DNA from 3 places in the Streptomyces flavovariabilis genome. Region 3 is predicted to be linked to each of the others. Evidence: riboswitches for the same ligand, from Rfam matches in the RefSeq annotation. Region 3 holds a riboswitch; each other region holds the start of a gene.
What was found. Region 3 has a riboswitch for cyclic di-AMP ahead of IO24_RS0107040 (C40 family peptidase). Riboswitches for the same ligand answer to the same signal wherever they lie in the genome.

Region 1 (5,868 bases), on a different contig from region 3:
AGACCCGGGATCAGGCCGAGGCCTGCGTGAGCCGCCCGATCTCGGCCTCCGAGAGCGTCAGCTCGCCGACGCCGGTCAGCGCGGGCAGCTGCTCCACCGTCCGCGCGGAAGCGATCGGCGCCGCCACGGTCGGCTGGGCGGCCAGCCACGCCAGAGCCACCGTGGCCACGGGTACGTCGTGCGCCCCGGCGATCTCGTCGAGGGCGGCGAGCACTCGCCGCCCTCGCTCGGTCTCCAGGTGCGTGGCCGCACTCCCCGCCCGCGCGCTCGCCACGGTCGTGCCGGGCCGGTACTTGCCCGTGAGGAAGCCGGACGCGAGCGCGAAGTACGGCACGGCGGCCAGACCGGTCCGCTCGGCGAGGTCCCGGAGCTCGCCCTCGTAGGTGTCGCGGGAGACCAGGTTGTAGTGCGGCTGGAGGGCGACGTACCGGGCGAGTCCCTCGCGTTCGGAGAACTCCAGGGACGCCCGCAGCCGCTCGGCGGAGATGTTGGAGGCGGCGATGTGCCGCACCTTCCCGGCCTTCACGAGACTGTCGAGCGCGCCGATGATCTCCTCGACGGGCACGTCGGGCTGGTCGAAGTGCGTGTAGTACAGGTCGATGTGGTCGGTGCCGAGGCGCCGCAGGGAGGCGTCGGCGGCGGCCTTGATGGTGTCGGCGGACAGGCCGCGGAACTCGGGGTGCTGGCTGACCTTCGTGGCGACGACGACGTCCGAGCGGTTGCCGCGGGCCTTGAGCCACGCTCCGAGGACGGTCTCGGATTCCCCGCCCCGGTTGCCCTCGCCCCAGGCCGAGTAGGAGTCGGCAGTGTCGATGAAGTTGCCGCCGGCGGCGGTGTAGGCGTCGAGGACGGCGAACGACTGGTCCTGGTCGGCGGTCCAGCCGAAGACGTTGCCGCCGAGGGCGAGCGGGAAGATCTCGAGGTCGGAGGAGCCGAGCTTGCGGAGAGAAGTCATGGCCACTGTCAACGCCCGTACCGGAGCGCCTCATTCCGCAGTTGACGCAAAGCTTCCGTAAGCCCGTCCCGTGGCACGCCGAAAGAACCGGCGGCCCTGACGTCGGGGGGTCGTCGTCAGGGTCGCCGGTGCTTCAACGGGCGTGTACCGCTTACGGGTTCAGTCCCTTGCCGCGCAGCCAGGCCATCGGGTCGATGCCGCTCGAGGATCCACCGGAGTGGACCTCGAGGTGAAGGTGCGCCCCGGTGACGTTGCCGGTGGCGCCCACGCGGCCGATGACGTCGCCGGTGCTGACCTTCTGGCCGACGCTGACGCCGATGGAGGACTGGTGCGCGTACCAGATCTCGGTGCCGTCATCGAGGGTGAGGACGGTCTTGTAGCCGTACGAGCCGTTCCAGCCCGCCTCGGTGATGGTGCCGCTGTGGACGGCCTTGATCGGCGTGCCCGTGGGGGCGGCGAAGTCGAGGCCGGTGTGGTAGCCGGAGGACCAGTAGGCGCCGGCCTGGCCGAAGCTGGAGCTGATGGTGTACGAGGAGGTCGGCAGCGTGAACTGCTTGGCGAGGGCGGCGAGCCGCTCGGCCTCGGCCTTCTTCCTGGCCTCCTCCTCCGCCTTCTTCTTGGCTTCGGCGGCCTTGGCCTTGGCTTCCCTCTCCGCCTTGGCGACGGCGTCCGCGGCTGCCTTCTCGGCGGCGGCCGCGGCGTCCTGGGCGGCCTTGGTCTCGATCTGGTCCTGCTGGTGCTCGACCTGGGCCATGATCCGGGCGCGCAGCGCCTCACCGGCGCCGGCTTCGGAGGTGCCCTGCTCGGTGTCCGCCGTGACGGTGCCGAGGCTGCTGAGCGGGGTGGCGGAACCTTCGGGGGTGTCGTCGTCCGAGATGAGGGAACCCACCGAGGGCAGGTCCGGGACGGAGATGGACACCGGGGGCTTGCCGGTCTGGGCACTGGCCATGCCGCCGGCACCCACGGCGGCTATGACGCCGACGCCCAGGACGGTGGAGCTGCGGGCGAGGCCTCCGCCGCGCTGCTTGGTGACGCGATGCCGGCCGCGGACGGGACGGATGGACTCCTCGGTGGGGTTCCACTCCTGGAACGGGCCCTCGTCGGTGTGCTGACCGCCGTAGCCGAAGGTGTCTGTGTCGCGCTTCGGCGCGAACGGGGCCGCGGGGGCAGGCCGGTTGGACGCCACGTGGGCGTGCTCCTTTCCTTCCTTCTCGCCTACCGGGTTAGCTGACGGGTTCGGAGCAGGAAGGTCTCCTACGCGCGTATACCGGCCGTGCTGCCACGGTGGTATACGCCCGATTCACCCCAAGTGGTGGTTCCCCGGTTCCCTTTCGGGATTCGGCACGTGCGCACGGAGCCGCCTTCTGTGACGGCTGGGACGACCGCGCTGCGTTATCGAACGTTAATAGACGCGCGAGGGGTATTCCAGCGATTCCACTTGATCATTAACCTTTTTCGTGCGGACTTACCTGCCATGACGGGGCTAAATCGGGCGAGTTGACCGCCACACAAGTAACTGACGAGTTTTGACGGTGCGTCAGTTGCGGTGCGGAACGGGGTGGTTCTCCGGCCCTCGGCCTTCAGTAGCGGGGACAGGATTTGAACCTGCGACCTCTGGGTTATGAGCCCAGCGAGCTACCGAGCTGCTCCACCCCGCGTCGTTGTGACTCCAGTGTACGCCATCCGCGGGGCACCTCGTGCACACCCTCCGCTCAGCCCGCCGGGGCGCCCGCGTGGGTCAGGGTCTCCCAGGCGGTGAACAGGTCGTCGGTGCCGGCGGGCCGGGCCCGTGCGGCCAGCTCGTGCGCGGCCGGGACGGGCCGGCCGCGCCGTTCCTCCAGGTGGTGGAGGGCGACCTCCAGATGGGGTCCGAGGTTCCGTTCGACGCGCCCGCCGCACAGCCACTCGGGTGCGCGTTCGCCCAGCTCGTGGCGGGCGTGCAGGGCGAGCGCGGCCGCCAGCCGGTCCTCGCTCCCGCCGTAGAGGTCGACGCCCTGGTGCCAGGCCGTCTCGGCGATGTGGGCGGTGGCGGCGAGCGAGGCGCCGACGTGCCGGAAGCTGCGACAGGTCTCCTGGGAGACGCCGTCGCGGTAGGTGGTCTGCCCGAACCAGTACGACGCCATGCGCTGCGGGCCGTCCACGCCGGAGCCGGGCACGGTGAGCGGCACGGGGCCGTCCTCCTCCAGGTAGAAGTAGGCGGGCACCCGCTCCCGGAAGCGTTCCAGGGCGTGGTCGAAGGCCCGGCGGTCCTCGAGGAACACGGCGACGGAGATGACCGCGTCGGTCGCCACGAGGTCCCAGGTGCCGGTGAAGTCCGGGTCGGACGAGGTGACTTGGGGAAGGTGGACGGTGCGCAGCATGTCCTCGAAGCCCCGCACCCGCGCGGCCGGCCAGCCCGCGCCGGGCGTGTGCCGCACGATCTCGGCGGCCCGGGCCCAGACCGACCCGGTCCAGCCGGCCTGCAACGCGGCCTTCTCCCCGGTGTGCCGGCGCAGCGTTGCCGACCAGGCGTCCATGATCTGCCGGGCCTTCTCCGCGTGCCGCCGCTCGCCGGTGACGGTGAAGAGCAGGGCCTGGGTGTAGGCGGCCAGGGCGTCCGCACGCTCCTCGGCGCAGCCCCGGCCCCGAAGGTCACCGGCCGGGCAGACGACGGTCTCGTGCGGCTCGGCCCGGTACCGGTAGGAGCCGTACACGCTGTCCCGCATCGCGAGGTACGCCTTCAGCCAGGGCTGCCGCCCGGCGGTGACGTGCTCGCGCAGGGCGTCCAGCTGGTCCCGGTCGACGAGGACGCCGGGATGGGTGAACGCGGCGTCGGAGGACAGGGCCGGGCCCATGGTGCGGGCGTCCGGACCGTCGGCATCGAAGGAGGGGACGAGCAGGGCGAGCGCGGTGACCAGAGGCACGAGGAGCAGTGCCGCCGTCCGTCGTCTCCCCGCTGACCTCATGGCCGCCGCCTCCGTGCTCTCGTCCTGGCCCTGGAGGCAGCGTGGCCCGGGCGGTGGTGCGGACGCAGGATCTGTTGGGCCGATCGGCCCGCACTCAGCCCGGCAGGTGGCGGTTCGGGGCCTGGGCCCGCTCCTCGTGCTCCGGGAGGACGACGACCTCCACTCCCTGGGCTGCGAGAAGGCCGCTGCCGTCGGCGTCCGTCACGAAGGTGTCCGGCTCGCGCCAGGCCGTGACGACCCGTCGTACGCCCGCGTCGAGGATCAGCCGGGCGCAGGGGGCGGGGCGGGAGGCGCGGCGGGCGCAGGGCTCCAGGCTGCTGTACACCGTCGCGCCGGGCAGGCGCGGGTCGGCCGGGTCGAGTTTGGCGAGGGCCGCCTCCTCGGCGTGCACGACCGGGTCGCCGGCCTCGCGGGAGTGGCCGCGGGCCAGTTCCGTGCCGTCGGCGGCGACCACGACCGCGCCCACGCTGAACGCCGTGTCCGACGGCGGGCAGCGCTCGGCCAGTTCGCAGGCGAGAGTCAGCCAGTGGTGGTCGGCGGCGGTGGGCAGGGGGCCGGTGCCCGGGGCGGTCGGTTCGTAGCGCATGAGGACCACGTCCTCGATCTGCCGTGACTCCAGCAGCCGCAGGCGGCCGCCCTGGTAGCCGCCGGGGCCGAAGAGGCGGGGTGCCCGGGGGTCGCCCACGAAGAGCGGGGCGAGGACCAGCTGGAGTTCGTCGGCCAGGCCCTGGGTGAGGAGCTGGGTGTGGATCAGGCCGCCGCCCTCGACCATGAGCCGCCGTACGCCCCGGACGTCGTGCAGGTGCGTGAGGAGCCGCCGCCAGTCGAGGTCGGGGCCGAGCGGGACGACGTCGGTGGCGAGGCCGAGGGCACGGGCACGGTCGGCACCCCGGTCGGTCGTGTAGAGGACTTTGTCGCCGCCGGTGTGCCAGAAGCGGGCGTCCGGGTCGAGGTCGCCGGAGCCGCTGACAGTGACCTTGAGGGGGTACTCGGGTTTCCCGGCGGCCGTGCGGGCGGCCCGTCGCTTCTCCGAGTTCACCAGGAGCCGGGGGTTGTCGGCGCGGATGGTGCCGGCGCCGATCAGGATCGCGTCGACGCGGGCCCGGACCTCGTCGACCCGGTCGAAGTCGGCCGGGCTCGACAGGAGCAGCCGGTCGGGTCCGGTGTCGTCCAGGTAGCCGTCGAGGGAGACGGCGGCGGACAGCAGGACGTACGGGTGAGGCATCGACGCTCCGCGGCTGGTCGGGACGGCGGGACTGGAGGGGTCCACGGCGGGACTGGACGGGTCTTGGTTCAAGTTTGAAACAAACCTACACTGGTGGCATGACGACTCGCTGGCTCACCCCCGATGAGCAGCGCGCCTGGCGCGCCTACATCGCCGCCTCGCTGCTCCTGGAGGACGCGATCGACCGGCAGCTCCAGCAGGACGCCGGCATGCCGCACCTGTACTACTCCATCTTGTCCGTCCTGTCGGAGTCACCGCAGCGGCGGCTGCGCATGACCGACCTCGCCGAGCGACTGAAGATCACGCGCAGTCGGCTGACGTACGCGGTCACGCGGCTGGAGAAGGACGGCATGCTGCGGCGCGAGGCCTGCCGGTACGACAAGCGGGGCAGCATCGCCGCGCTGACCGACGAGGGGTTCGCCGTGCTGGAGCGGGCGGCGCCCGGGCATGTCGAGACCGTGCGGAGTTTCCTGTTCGACCGGCTCAGCGAGGAGCAGGTGGGGCAGCTGGAGGAGATCTCCGCGGCGATCGCGCAGGGACTCCAGGAGGACGGGACGCGGCCGGCGGCGGACGACGTGCCGTGGCGGCGGAGGTCTTCACCGGCCTGTTCGTGACGCGCGCCACACAGAGCCGGATTCTCATTGCTTCAAATTTAAAGCAAGAGTAGGGTTCCCGAACGTGGATCTGCTTCAAATCTGAAGCAGTACGGCTGTGCAGCCGAGCAGGAAACGGAACCCGGAGGC
Region 2 (5,868 bases), on a different contig from region 3:
GGACGGGAAAGAGGTGCTAGCCGGCCCGGTGCACCACCGCGTCGCACAGCTCCAGGAGCGCCGTCTTCGCGGTGCACTCCGGCAGGGGCGCCAGCGCCGAACGGGCGTCCTGGGCGTAGCGGACGGTGTCCCGCCGGGCCTGCTCCAGTGCCGGGTGGGCGCGCAGCAGGCGCAGGGCCTCGGCGTGCCGTTCGTCGTCGGTGAGGTCGGAGTCGAGCAGCTCGCACAGGGCGATGTCCTCGGCGAGCCCGAGCCGGGCCGCCCGCTCGCGCAGCCGCAGCACAGGCAGCGTGGAGATGCCCTCGCGCAGGTCGGTGCCGGGGGTCTTGCCGGACTCGTGGGAGTCGGAGGCGATGTCCAGGACGTCGTCCGCGAGCTGGAAGGCGACGCCGAGCCGCTCGCCGTACTGGGTCAGGACGTGTACGACCGTCTCGTCGGCGCCGGACATCATCGCGCCGAACCGGCACGACACGGCGACCAGCGAGCCGGTCTTGCCGCCCAGCACGTCCAGGTAGTGCCCGACGGGGTCGCGGCCGTCCTGCGGTCCGGCCGTCTCCAGGATCTGGCCGGTCACCAGCCGCTCGAACGCCTCGGCCTGCACCCGAACGGCCTCCGGGCCGAGGTCGGCCAGGATGTGCGAGGCGCGGGCGAAGAGGAAGTCGCCGGTGAGGACCGCGACGGAGTTGCCCCAGCGGGCGTTCGCGCTCGCGACGCCGCGGCGCACGGCGGCCTCGTCCATCACGTCGTCGTGGTACAGCGTGGCGAGGTGGGTCAGCTCCACGACGACGGCCGACGGCACGATCCCGGGTGCGTACCGGTCACCGAACTGGGCGGAGAGCATCACGAGCAGCGGGCGGAACCGCTTGCCGCCGGCCCGCACCAGGTGCTGGGCGGCCTCCGTGATGAAGGGCACCTCGCTCTTGGTGGCCTCGAGCAAGCCTTCCTCGACAGCCGCCATTCCGGCCTGGACATCGGCTTCCAGAGCCTGGTCCCGCACGCTCAGCCCGAACGGCCCGACGTCGGTCACGAGGGGTCTCCTGTCTGCTGTGTCTGCCGGTGATTATGCGGATTGTCGATAGGTCGCTGCCCTCACTCGAGTCAGCGTATCCGGTCACGTTTCGATCACCGCCAGCGCCCGTGGTTACAGGCCGGGCGGTATCCGATCACGACCGTTATGTTTTCGATCAACCCATAAGAACAGATATTTATCGACTTACACAAATCTAGCGAAGTATGCACGATTTGCCGTGATAGATCAGCGAATTCCTCTTGGTGGAAATTGCCCTATGGACTCGTGATCAGTGAGTTGAATCACTTACCCCCCTTTTCCACCCCACCTCCACCACGGCCCCTACCGCCTTCCCACTCACGCCAGTTGAGCCTTGGCTCCCGCAAAGGATCAAGCGACCCAAACACCCCCGACCAAGGTCAACCGCGCGATATGTGACTGAGGTGCTTGTTCCCGACATGTGCTCTCGCATACGTTCCGGGCCTGTCCGGCGGACGCCTAATCCTGCCGCCGCCCGGACACCCCACCGGAACCGACTCACTCACGCAGGGCAGGAGCGGGGGACCCAGGTAAGTCGCCGGTCCGCACAGCGGCACGGCTCGGGGTGAAGCCGCGCACGGCACACAGCGCCGTACGCGGCCGGGCACCTCCCGGCCCGAACCCGACAGCTCACCTCGCAGGCGCCGGAGAGGAACATCGCCATGGCCGGACGAGGCAAGCACCGTCGCCCCAGAACCAACCCGCTGACCCGAGGCTTCATCGCCGCCGGAACCGGCGGAGCCGCACTCACCCTTCCGCTCCTCGGCGCCACCCACGCGAGCGCCGCCGAGCCCCAGAGCGCCCCCGCCGCCGCACAGTCCGTGCCGCAGGCGGCCCAGCCCGCCAAGCCCCTGACGTACACCGTGACCAAGGGCGACTCGCTCGCCCGCATCGCGGACAAGTACGACGTCCCGGGCGGCTGGAAGCAGCTCTACAAGGACAACCGCGCCGCCGTCGGCGACGACCCGAAGCTCATCCACCCGGGTCTGAAGCTGACGGTGAAGGCCACCAAGACGGACGCCGCGAAGAAGACGGCGACCAAGTCGTCCGCCCCCGCCAAGCCCGCCGGCGGTGTCGCCCAGGCCACCCAGGCCTCCGCGAAGACCTACGCCGACAACCTGGACGGGTGGATCCGCGAGGCGCTGGACATCATGGCGCAGAAGGGGATCCCCGGGTCCTACGACGGCATCCACCGCAACATCATGCGCGAGTCGTCCGGCAACCCCCAGGCGATCAACAACTGGGACTCCAACGCCGCCAAGGGCACCCCGTCCAAGGGCCTCCTCCAGACCATCGACCCGACCTTCCAGGCCTACCACGTGGACGGCACGTCGTGGGACCCGTACGACCCCGTCGCCAACATCACCGCGGCCTGCAACTACGCGGCCGACCGCTACGGCTCGATCGACAACGTCAACGGCCCGTACTGAGCCGTCCCGCCCAGCAGTCGCTCGAGGACGACGGCGATGCCGTCGTCCTCGTTCGACAGGGTGACCTCGTCGGCCACGGCCTTGAGTTCGGGATGGGCGTTGGCCATCGCGACGCCGTGGCCGGCCCAGTCGAACATCGGGATGTCGTTGGGCATGTCGCCGAAGGCGATGGTGTCCGCCGGCCGCAGCCCCAGATGCTCGGCGGCCAGTGCCAGGCCCGTCGCCTTGGTGATCCCGCACGGCTGGAGCTCGACCGTGCCGGGCCCCGACATCGTCACCGTCGCCAGTGAGCCGACCACCGAGCGGGCCGTCGCCGCCAACTCGTCGTCCGACAGATGGGGATGCCGCAGCAGCACCTTGCTGATGGGCTCGCCCCACAGCTCGTCGCGCCGGTCGACCCGGACGGCGGGCAGGGTCGGGTGCGGCATCAGATAGCCCGGCTCGATCAGCGTGAGCCCGTCGACCCCGTCCTGGTCGACCGCCGCGTACACCTGCCCCACCTCGGCCTCGATCTTGCCGAGGGCGGTCTCGGCCAGCTCCCTGTCCAGCGTGATGGACCACAGCAGCCGGTCCGCGCCGGCGTCGTACACCTGCGCGCCCTGCCCGCACACCGCGAGCCCCGTGCATCCGAGGTCGTCCAGGAGCGGCCGCACTCTCGGCGCCGGCCGGCCCGTCACCACGAGGTGCTGGGCACCGGCGTCCGCCACCCGCGCGAGCGCGGCGAGAGACCGGTCGGAGAGGGTGTCGTCGCCGCGCAGCAGCGTCCCGTCCAGATCGGTGGCGATGAGTGAATATGCGATGGGTGCGGCCATGATCAGAGAATACGGACAGTGCGCCCCTTCGTTTCATCGCACCACGGACGCCGATTGCCCGGTTGAAGGCCTCTGCACCGGTTGGCAACAACATGCTCCGCTACCTACCCGTGGGGGCGCATCGAGCGGTACCTTCCAAGTGTCCAGGGGGGACTTGATCGGGGGGTCAGGTTGAGCAGTGGGCGCATTCGCGTGGCTGGGCCCGGGGAGCTCGGCGAAGGGGAGAGGGAGCGCTGGCGTGCACTGCGCGCGGCCTCCGAGACACCACGCAACCCCTTCATGGAGCCGGAGTTCACCGAAGCCGTCGGCCGGGTCAGGCCGGGGGCCCGGGTCGCCGTGGTGTACGAGGGGACGGAACCGGCCGGCTTCCTGCCCTATGAGCGGGGCCCGTTGGGGCAGGGCCGGGCGATCGGGCTCGGCGTCTCGGACGCGCAGGGCGCGATCCTGCGGCCGGGCCTGGACCTGGAGACGGGCGAACTGCTGAAGGCCTGCTCGGTGTCGAGCTTCGCCTTCGACAACCTGGAGGCCGAGCAGCGGCTGTTCGTCCGGTACGCCGCCGAGGAGCACGCCACCTACGTCATCGACGTGGAGAAGGGCTACGAGACGTACGAGTCGGTGCTGCGCGCGCAGTCGCCGAAGTTCCTGAAGTCCACCCTGGCCAAGGGGCGCAAGCTGGGCCGGCAGGCCGGCGAGCTGCGGTTCGTGTTCGACGAACGCGATCCGGCCGCGCTGCGCACGCTCATGGAGTGGAAGTCCGCGCAGTACCGCAGGACCGGCCGCCGGGACCGGTTCGCCCAGGAGTGGATCACCCGGCTCGTCGGGCAGCTGGCCCGCACCCGGGCGCCGGAGTGCAGCGGCACGCTGTCCGCGCTGTACGCCGGGGAGCGGCCCGTCGCCGCGCACTTCGGGCTGCGTTCGGCCTCGGTGCTGGCCTGCTGGTTCCCGGCCTACGACCCGGAGTTCGCCAAGTTCTCGCCGGGTCTGGTGCTGCACCTGCGCATGGCCGAGGCGGCTGCCGCCGACGGCATCGGCATGCTCGACCTGGGGCGGGGCGCGGCCGAGTACAAGGACGCGCTGAAGACGGGCGAACTGCCCGTGTACGAGGGCGCGGTGACCCGGCCGGGGGCCGGCGCCGCGCTGCACTGGCTGAGCCGCGAGCCGGCGCGTCGCGCGCACAGCTTCGTCCGCGGCAGGCCGCGGCTCGCGTCGCTGGCCGCGCGGACGCTGAAGGGCGCGGCACGGCTGCGCCGTACCTGACACACAAGGGGGGTGGGCGCATGGCCCGTTCGGCGCGTGCGCAGGAGGAGATACGGCGGTTCCTGGACATCGGGGTGGTGCAGGTCGCCGAACTGGACCTCGACGGTGACGCGGCGGTGCTCAGACCTGGCCCGGGGAGCCCGCCCGTGACGCACGGTGAGGTGTTCGTGCTGGTCAGGAAGGGCGGCAGGCCCGTGGGCACGCTGCTCGGGCGGGTGCCGCGGGGAGCGGATCCCAGGGCCGTGCTGGCCCGGCGGGCGCGGGCGGAGTGCGGGCCGGCCGTCTCCGGCGAACCCGGAGTGACGCCGTTCACGAGTGTCGTCGTCGCGACCCGGGAGCGGGCCGGGCAGCTGGCCCGGGCGCTGGACTCGCTGCTGGCGCAGGACCATCCGCGGTTCGAGATCGTCGTCGTGGACAACGCGCCCGTCACGAACGGGACGCGGGAGCTGATCGAGCGGAAGTACGCCGAGCGCGTGCGGTACGTCTGTGAGCCTGTTCCGGGGCTCGCAGGCGCGCACAACACGGGGCTGGACGCCGTACGCGGCGAGGTGGTCGCCTTCACCGACGACGACGTGGTCGCCGATCCGCGCTGGCTGACCGAGCTGAGCGCGCCCTTCGCCGCCGACGCCGGGCTCGGGTGCAGCACCGGGCTGATCCTGCCCGCGCGGCTGACCACCCCGGCCCAGGTGCTGCTGGAGAGCCACGGCGGTTTCGCGAAAGGCTTCACTCCAAGGACGTACGACCCGGCGTGTCCGCCGGGCGACGAGCCGCTGTTCCCGTTCACGGCCGGGCGGTTCGGCTCGGGCGCGAACATGGCGTTCCGGACGGCGGTGCTGCGTTCCGTCGGCGGTTTCGACCCGGCCACCGGCGCCGGGACGGCCGCCCGGGGCGGTGACGACCTCTACGGCTTCGTGCGCGTCCTGGCCCAGGGCCACCGGCTGCGCTACACGCCGTACGCCCTGGTGTGGCACCACCACCGGGAGACCTGGCGGGACCTGGAGACCCAGGCGTACGGCTACGGCGCCGGGCTCACCGCCTACCTCACCGCGGTGCTCGTGAACCGGCCCGCGCTGCTGCCGGCGTTCCTCGCCCGGCTGCCGCGGGGCCTGGCCCACGCCCGCACGCTGACCGCCGTACGCGAGACGGAGGGCGGGGGGACGCCGGGTGATCACGACGTGCGGACACATCCCTGGCCGCGGCGGCTGTCGCGGTTGCAGCGCAGGGGGATGCTGTACGGCCCGGTCGGCTACCTGAAGGCGCGGCGGGCGCTGCGCGCGACTGCTCGGGGGGCGAGATGAGGACGTCGGCGAGCGCGCGGGGC
Region 3 (5,868 bases):
GATCGAGAAGGAGGACGTGAAGCCGAGCTTCTTGCTCTCCCGGCGGAGGATGCGCACGCACGCACTGTGGAACGTCATGACCCACATGGCGTTGGCGCGCGGGCCCACGAGCTGCTCGACGCGCTCCTTCATCTCGCCGGCGGCCTTGTTGGTGAAGGTGATCGCGAGGATCTGGCCCGGGTGCACGTCCCGCTCGGCGAGGAGGTGGGCGATGCGGTGCGTGAGCACCCGGGTCTTGCCGGAGCCGGCGCCGGCCACGATGAGCAGCGGGGAGCCGGAGTGGACGACGGCGGCGCGCTGGTTGTCGTTCAGCCCCTGCAGGAGGGCGGCGGTGTCCACCACCGGGCGCGGGGCGCCGTCCCGGTAGTAGGCGTCCCGGTCCGGGGGCGCGTCGAACTTCCCGCCGAACAGATCGTCCGGAATCGGCTCCGGTACGTGCTCGTCCTCGGGTGGCGGCGGGGGCTCGTCCGCGGGGCCCCGCTGGGCCTGGAGGTTCGCCAGGAAGCTGTCGTCAAAGAGGCTGCTCATCGCTCTCCGAGTCTAGGGCGCCCCACTGACAGCCCGCCGCCGCCCTGAGAACATCGCCCCGCGCCAGGGATCACGCCGCCCGCCGGGCGGCGCATTGTCGCCGTCCATGACCACCTGATCACGCCCTGCTACAGCCCCCGCATTCATGCATCTTCCAGGACCAACCCCCCTCGATTGTTCACCCTCTGCAATGCTCATGAGCAAGGTCACGAAAATGTATCGGGCATATCACCCATCAACCTTCACAGAGGCCACACGAATTGGCTACGGTGCGACCAGGCCGCATGACCCCCACCGGCGAACGTCGCCGGGCCGCGCGGCCTCCGCCGAGTCCGGCGTGCCGCAGCGGCAGCCGGAGCCGGGGACCCAACCGTGAACCTGGGGTGAATCGGCCCGACTCCCTGCGCGGAGAAGGCCGTAGGGCAAACCTTCCGAACCACCCGCCCGAACCCGACAGCTAACCCGGTAGGCGGAACATGGAAGGAGTCGCCTCCCTTGGCGTCGCACCGCAAGTCGCGTCCTACGGGTACGCGCGTGGCAGGCATACGGACCCCCGCCCTCGCAACGGCGGCCCTCACGTCCGTGGCCCTGCTGTCCCAGTCGGCCAACGCCGCCCCCGAGGCCGACGACAAGCCCAGCCTGGAGGAAGTCGAGAAGAAGGTCGACGACCTGTACCGCCAGGCCGAGTCGGCGACCGACAAGTACAACGCGGCCAAGGAGAAGACCGCGAAGCAGCGCAAGCGCGCCGACGCCCTCCTCGACGACGTCGCCCAGCGCACCCAGAAGCTCAACGAGGCGCGCGAGCAGCTGGGTTCCTTCGCCTCCGCCCAGTACCGCACCGGCGTCGCCGCCCCGGACACGGCGACGTTCCTGCTCGCCGACACCCCGCAGGACTACTTCGACCAGACCCAGTTGATGGACCGGATGACGGGCCGTCAGAAGGTCGCGGTCGACGACTACGTCACGCAGCAGTCCGAGACGATGGAGAAGCGCCAGGAGGCCACCGAGAGCCTCGAGACGCTCACCGACTCGCAGGGCGACCTGAAGACGGCGAAGGCCACCGTCCAGCGCAAGCTCGCCGACGCGCGCGAGCTGATGTCGAAGCTGACCGCCGAGGAGAAGGCCCGGCTCGCGGCGATCGAGAAGGAGAAGCGGGAGGAGGCCGCCCGCAAGGCCGACGAGCTGGCCCGGCAGCAGGCCGCGCAGCAGCGGGCGCAGGACGAGGCCGCCCGGCAGCAGGACAGCGGATCATCGTCGTCGGGGTCGTCCGGCACCGGCTCGTCCTCCTCGACGCCCCCGGCCGACTCCTCGTACGCCACCAAGGCCGAGAAGGCGCTCGCCTTCGCCCGCGCCCAGATCGGCAAGCCGTACGTGTGGGGCGCCGTCGGCCCCGGCTCCTACGACTGCTCGGGCCTCACCCAGGCCGCCTGGAAGGCCGCGGGCGTCACCCTGCCGCGCACGACCTACGACCAGGTGAACGCGGGCACCACGGTCCCGCTCTCCCAGGCCCAGCCCGGTGACCTGGTCTTCTTCTACGACGATGTCACCCACGTCGGGGTCTACATCGGCAACGGCATGATGATCCACGCCCCGAAGCCCGGCACGTATGTGCGCGAGGAGTCGATCTACTACGACGGCGAGTCGGCGATCCACAGCGTGGTACGCCCGGCCTGAGCGGTCTCGTTGCGATTTTGAGGGGCACGCGCGCGTGCCCCTCTCGTAACGCGTGCGGCGCTCTCTAGCATCGGCGCTATGTCCGGTCCCTCTCCGTTTGCCGCCTGGTGGGCGACCTATGCGCTGGCGACCGGCATCGTGTCGGTCGGTCTCGACTCGGCGGGCCACGAGGTCCTCTCCCGCATCGCTCTCGTCCCGGCCTGCGCGGCCTGGCCGGCGGCGGCCGCGGGCCTCGCCCGGCGGGCGCCCGGCGGATGGCGGGCGGAGACGCCGGCCGCGCTCACCACCGTGGCGGCGGCCGCCGTCCTCGGCACCGGCTTCTCCGCGGCCGGCCGGCACTCCCTCGCCGGGGCGCTGCTGGCTCTCGCCCTGCTGCTCTGGGCGGTGCTGCTCACCGTGGAGGACAGGGGGCGGCGCGGAACGGTGTTCCTGCGCTGTGTGGCCACCCAGGGGCTCGCCGTGCTCGGCGCCACGCTCGCCGCGGCCGAGGCGGCGGCCTGGCTCGCCCACGCGGCCCTGGTGCTGTTCTGGCTGGGCCTCGCGCTCTACGGCTTCGCCCTGTTCCGCTTCCAGCCCCGGCAGGTGGAGGAGGGCCGCGGCGACCACTGGCTCGCGGCCGGCGCCCTCGCCGTCTCGTCACTGGCCGGGGCGAAACTCCTCAGCGCCGACAGCGCACGCCTGTATCTGTGGAACGAGGAGAACACCGGCGCCCTGCGCACGACCACCGTCACGCTGCTCGTGCTCGCGCTGATCGCCTGCGTCGCCCTGCTCCTCGCCGAGCTCTTCTGGCCCCGGCACCACTACGACGTGCGGCGCTGGGCGACCGTGTTCGCCGCGGCCGTGACGGCCGCGGCCGCCCTGGCGGTGGCCGACGCCCTGGACGCCCGCTGGCTCGACGTCGCCGGGCAGGCGCTGCTGTGGATCGCGGTGGCCGCCTGGCTCGGGTGCACCGCCTGGGCCCTCGCCTCGGCCCGGGCCGGCGCCGGGCGCCCCCGGGTCAGGTCCAGAGCACGGCGATGAAGATGTTCGCCGTGGTCAGCAGACCGACCAGGCCGAAGAGGCCCTTGTCCACCTTCTCGTCGTCCCGTTTCACATAGACCAGGCCGAGGATCACGATCAGCAGCGCCAGCTTCACCCCGATCTTGATGTTGTTCACCGACTGGTCGCCGGCCTGGTTGAGACCGATCAGGATCACGCCGGTGACCAGCATCGTGAGCGCGCCGTGCAGCATCGCGGGGGTGTAGCGGGCGGTACCCTCGCCCATCGCCTTCATCTGGGTGAGGAAGCCGCCCAGGAGCGCGGCGATGCCGATGATGTGAAGGCCGACGAAGAGGTGGATGAGTACGTCCATGAGGCCGGAGCCTAATCAGCGGCTCCGAGGCCACCCGACACCGGCCCGGTGATGCATATATGCGCCCCATAGCACCCGATCACGGTCACTCGCCCAGGGTTCGGCGCATCGGTCATCACGCTGAGTGAAGTCGACGGCGCCGGTGCGGGACCACGGTCGCATACGGTCACCGCCGGTCCTCTCCAGACACTTCCGCACACCTGCCACCGGCCCGCCACGGCGAGGTTTAGCGTCCTCCACCAGGTGCCCGGCTCCCCACCGCCGCCCGGGCCAGGGGCGGCAGTCGGACACCACCGCCGAAAAGTCCGGCGGCGATCCGCTCCCCCCGGTGCGGGCCGTCGCCGGACGCGCAGGCCGCCCGTCCGCTCCCCCGGCGGCCGCACGCACCGGTCGGCGGTCGAGGAAAGGACGTGGCCTCCAGGTGGCAGCGCACCGCAAGCCCCGACAGCGCTCGACGGGTGGCGGCAAGGCCCGTACGGCCGCCACGATCGCCCTCGCGGGCGCGGCGACGGCGACGGGCTTCGACGGAACCGGACACGCCGAACCACAGCTCACCCCCGGCCAGGTCAAGGCCAAGGTGGACAAGCTGTACCAGGAGGCTGAGGCCGCCACCGAGAAGTACAACGGCGCGAAGGAGAAGGCCGAAGCGGCCGGGCAGCGGCTGAAGGACCTCCAGGACCAGGCGGCACGCAAGGAAGAGCGGCTCAACTCCGCCCGTGACGCCCTGGGTTCGGTCGCCGCCGCCCAGTACCGCGCCGGCGGCCTCGACCCCGCGATGCAGCTCGCCCTGTCCGACGATCCCGACCGCTACCTGGAGAACGCCGAGTTCGTCGAGCGGGCCGGCAACCGGCAGAACGCCACCGTCGCGGGCGTACGCGAGCAGCTCCGGGAGATCGAGCAGCTGCGCGGGGCCGCCCACATCGAGCTGACCTCCCTGAAGTCACGCCGGACGGAGCTGAAGCAGCACAAGAAGACCATCACCGGCAAGCTGGGCTCCGCCCGGCAGCTGCTGTCCCGGCTGGACCCGCAGGAACGTTCCCGGCCCGGCGTGTCACCGGACCGCGCCACCCGCTCGACGGGCCCGCGGGACACCCTGACGGCCCCCGGCGCCGCCCCGTCCCAGGCGCCCAGCTCCCGTGCGTCCGCCGCCGTCGCCTACGCGTACCAGAAGCTCGGCAGTCCCTACGTCTGGGGCGCCACCGGCCCGAACGCCTTCGACTGCTCGGGCCTCGTCCAGGCCGCGTACCGCGCCGCCGGCGTCTCCCTGCCCCGCACGACGTACTCCCAGATCGCCGCGGGCCGCCGCGTCTCCCGCTCCGAACTCCTCCCCGGCGACCTGGTCTTCTTCTACGCCGGCATCAGCCATGTCGGCATCTACGTGGGCAACGGCCGGATGATCCACGCGCCGAACTCCTCGGCGCCGGTACGCGTCGCCCCGCTCGACGAGATGCCGTACGCGGGGGCGACGCGGGTGGTGTGAGCGCCGCCGTCAGACCAGCCGGCGAGCCGTCGCCCACCGCGTCAGTTCGTGCCGGTTGGAGAGCTGGAGCTTGCGCAGAACCGCCGAGACATGCGACTCGACCGTCTTCACGGAGATGTACAGCTGCTTGGCGATCTCCTTGTACGCGTAGCCCCGCGCGATGAGCCGCAGCACCTCACGCTCGCGCTGGGTCAGGCGGTCCAGGTCCTCGTCGACCGGCGGCGCGTCCGTGGAGGCGAAGGCGTCCAGGACGAACCCGGCCAGCCGCGGGGAGAACACCGCGTCGCCCTCCTGGACGCGGAAGATCGAGTCCACCAGGTCGGTGCCGGTGATGGTCTTGGTGACGTATCCGCGGGCCCCGCCGCGGATCACGCCGATCACGTCCTCCGCCGCGTCCGACACGGACAGCGCGAGGAAGCGGACCGGCTGCTCGGTGTCGCCCATCAACGGGGCGCAGCGCCGCAGCACTTCGACGCCGCCCCCACCCGGCAGGTGCACGTCGAGGAGGACCACCTCGGGCCGGGTCGCGGTGATGACCGTGACCGCCTGGTCGACGTCCGCGGCCTCGCCGACGACCTCCACACCGGTCTGCTCGGTCTGCCCGATCTCGGCCTGGACCCCCGTACGGAACATGCGGTGGTCGTCCACGAGGACCACACGCGCATGACGCCCGGGGCCACCGCCCGACGCCGCGGGCCCGGCCGCCTCCGCCGGTCCCGTCGTACCGTTCGCCTCGGTCGGGTCGCTCATGACGTCTTCTCCGCCCTCTCCATCTCCAGCTCGACCTCCGTGCCGCCGTCCGGCACCGCGCGCAGCCGCGCCGTGCCGCCGTTGC

Region 1: it holds a riboswitch for cyclic di-AMP, as region 3 does, so the genes downstream of both, IO24_RS0121860 (M23 family metallopeptidase) here and IO24_RS0107040 (C40 family peptidase) in region 3, are expected to answer to the same signal.
Region 2: it holds a riboswitch for cyclic di-AMP, as region 3 does, so the genes downstream of both, IO24_RS0130325 (transglycosylase SLT domain-containing protein) here and IO24_RS0107040 (C40 family peptidase) in region 3, are expected to answer to the same signal.

What each region holds. Positions count from the first base shown of each region.
Region 1 covers NZ_JNXD01000011.1:517,672-523,539, reverse strand. The annotation lists gene IO24_RS0121865 (aldo/keto reductase) at 11-955, opposite strand; gene IO24_RS0121860 (M23 family metallopeptidase) at 1,107-2,141, opposite strand; cyclic di-AMP (ydaO/yuaA leader) riboswitch at 2,153-2,309, opposite strand; tRNA gene IO24_RS0121855 (tRNA-Met) at 2,540-2,613, opposite strand; gene IO24_RS0121850 (alginate lyase family protein) at 2,668-3,789, opposite strand; gene IO24_RS0121845 (dihydrofolate reductase family protein) at 3,995-5,125, opposite strand; gene IO24_RS0121840 (MarR family winged helix-turn-helix transcriptional regulator) at 5,224-5,739, shown strand.
Region 2 covers NZ_JNXD01000020.1:171,955-177,822, reverse strand. The annotation lists gene IO24_RS0130330 (polyprenyl synthetase family protein) at 17-1,027, opposite strand; cyclic di-AMP (ydaO/yuaA leader) riboswitch at 1,538-1,707, shown strand; gene IO24_RS0130325 (transglycosylase SLT domain-containing protein) at 1,711-2,478, shown strand; gene IO24_RS0130320 (Cof-type HAD-IIB family hydrolase) at 2,442-3,290, opposite strand; gene IO24_RS0130315 (GNAT family N-acetyltransferase) at 3,477-4,547, shown strand; gene IO24_RS0130310 (glycosyltransferase family 2 protein) at 4,568-5,845, shown strand.
Region 3 covers NZ_JNXD01000002.1:447,922-453,789, forward strand. The annotation lists gene pcrA (DNA helicase PcrA) at 1-528, opposite strand, end outside; cyclic di-AMP (ydaO/yuaA leader) riboswitch at 843-1,015, shown strand; gene IO24_RS0107040 (C40 family peptidase) at 1,024-2,202, shown strand; gene IO24_RS0107045 (SLAC1 family transporter) at 2,281-3,222, shown strand; gene IO24_RS0107050 (membrane protein) at 3,200-3,553, opposite strand; gene IO24_RS0107055 (C40 family peptidase) at 3,975-5,033, shown strand; gene IO24_RS0107060 (LuxR C-terminal-related transcriptional regulator) at 5,043-5,783, opposite strand; gene IO24_RS0107065 (ATP-binding protein) at 5,780-5,868, opposite strand, start outside.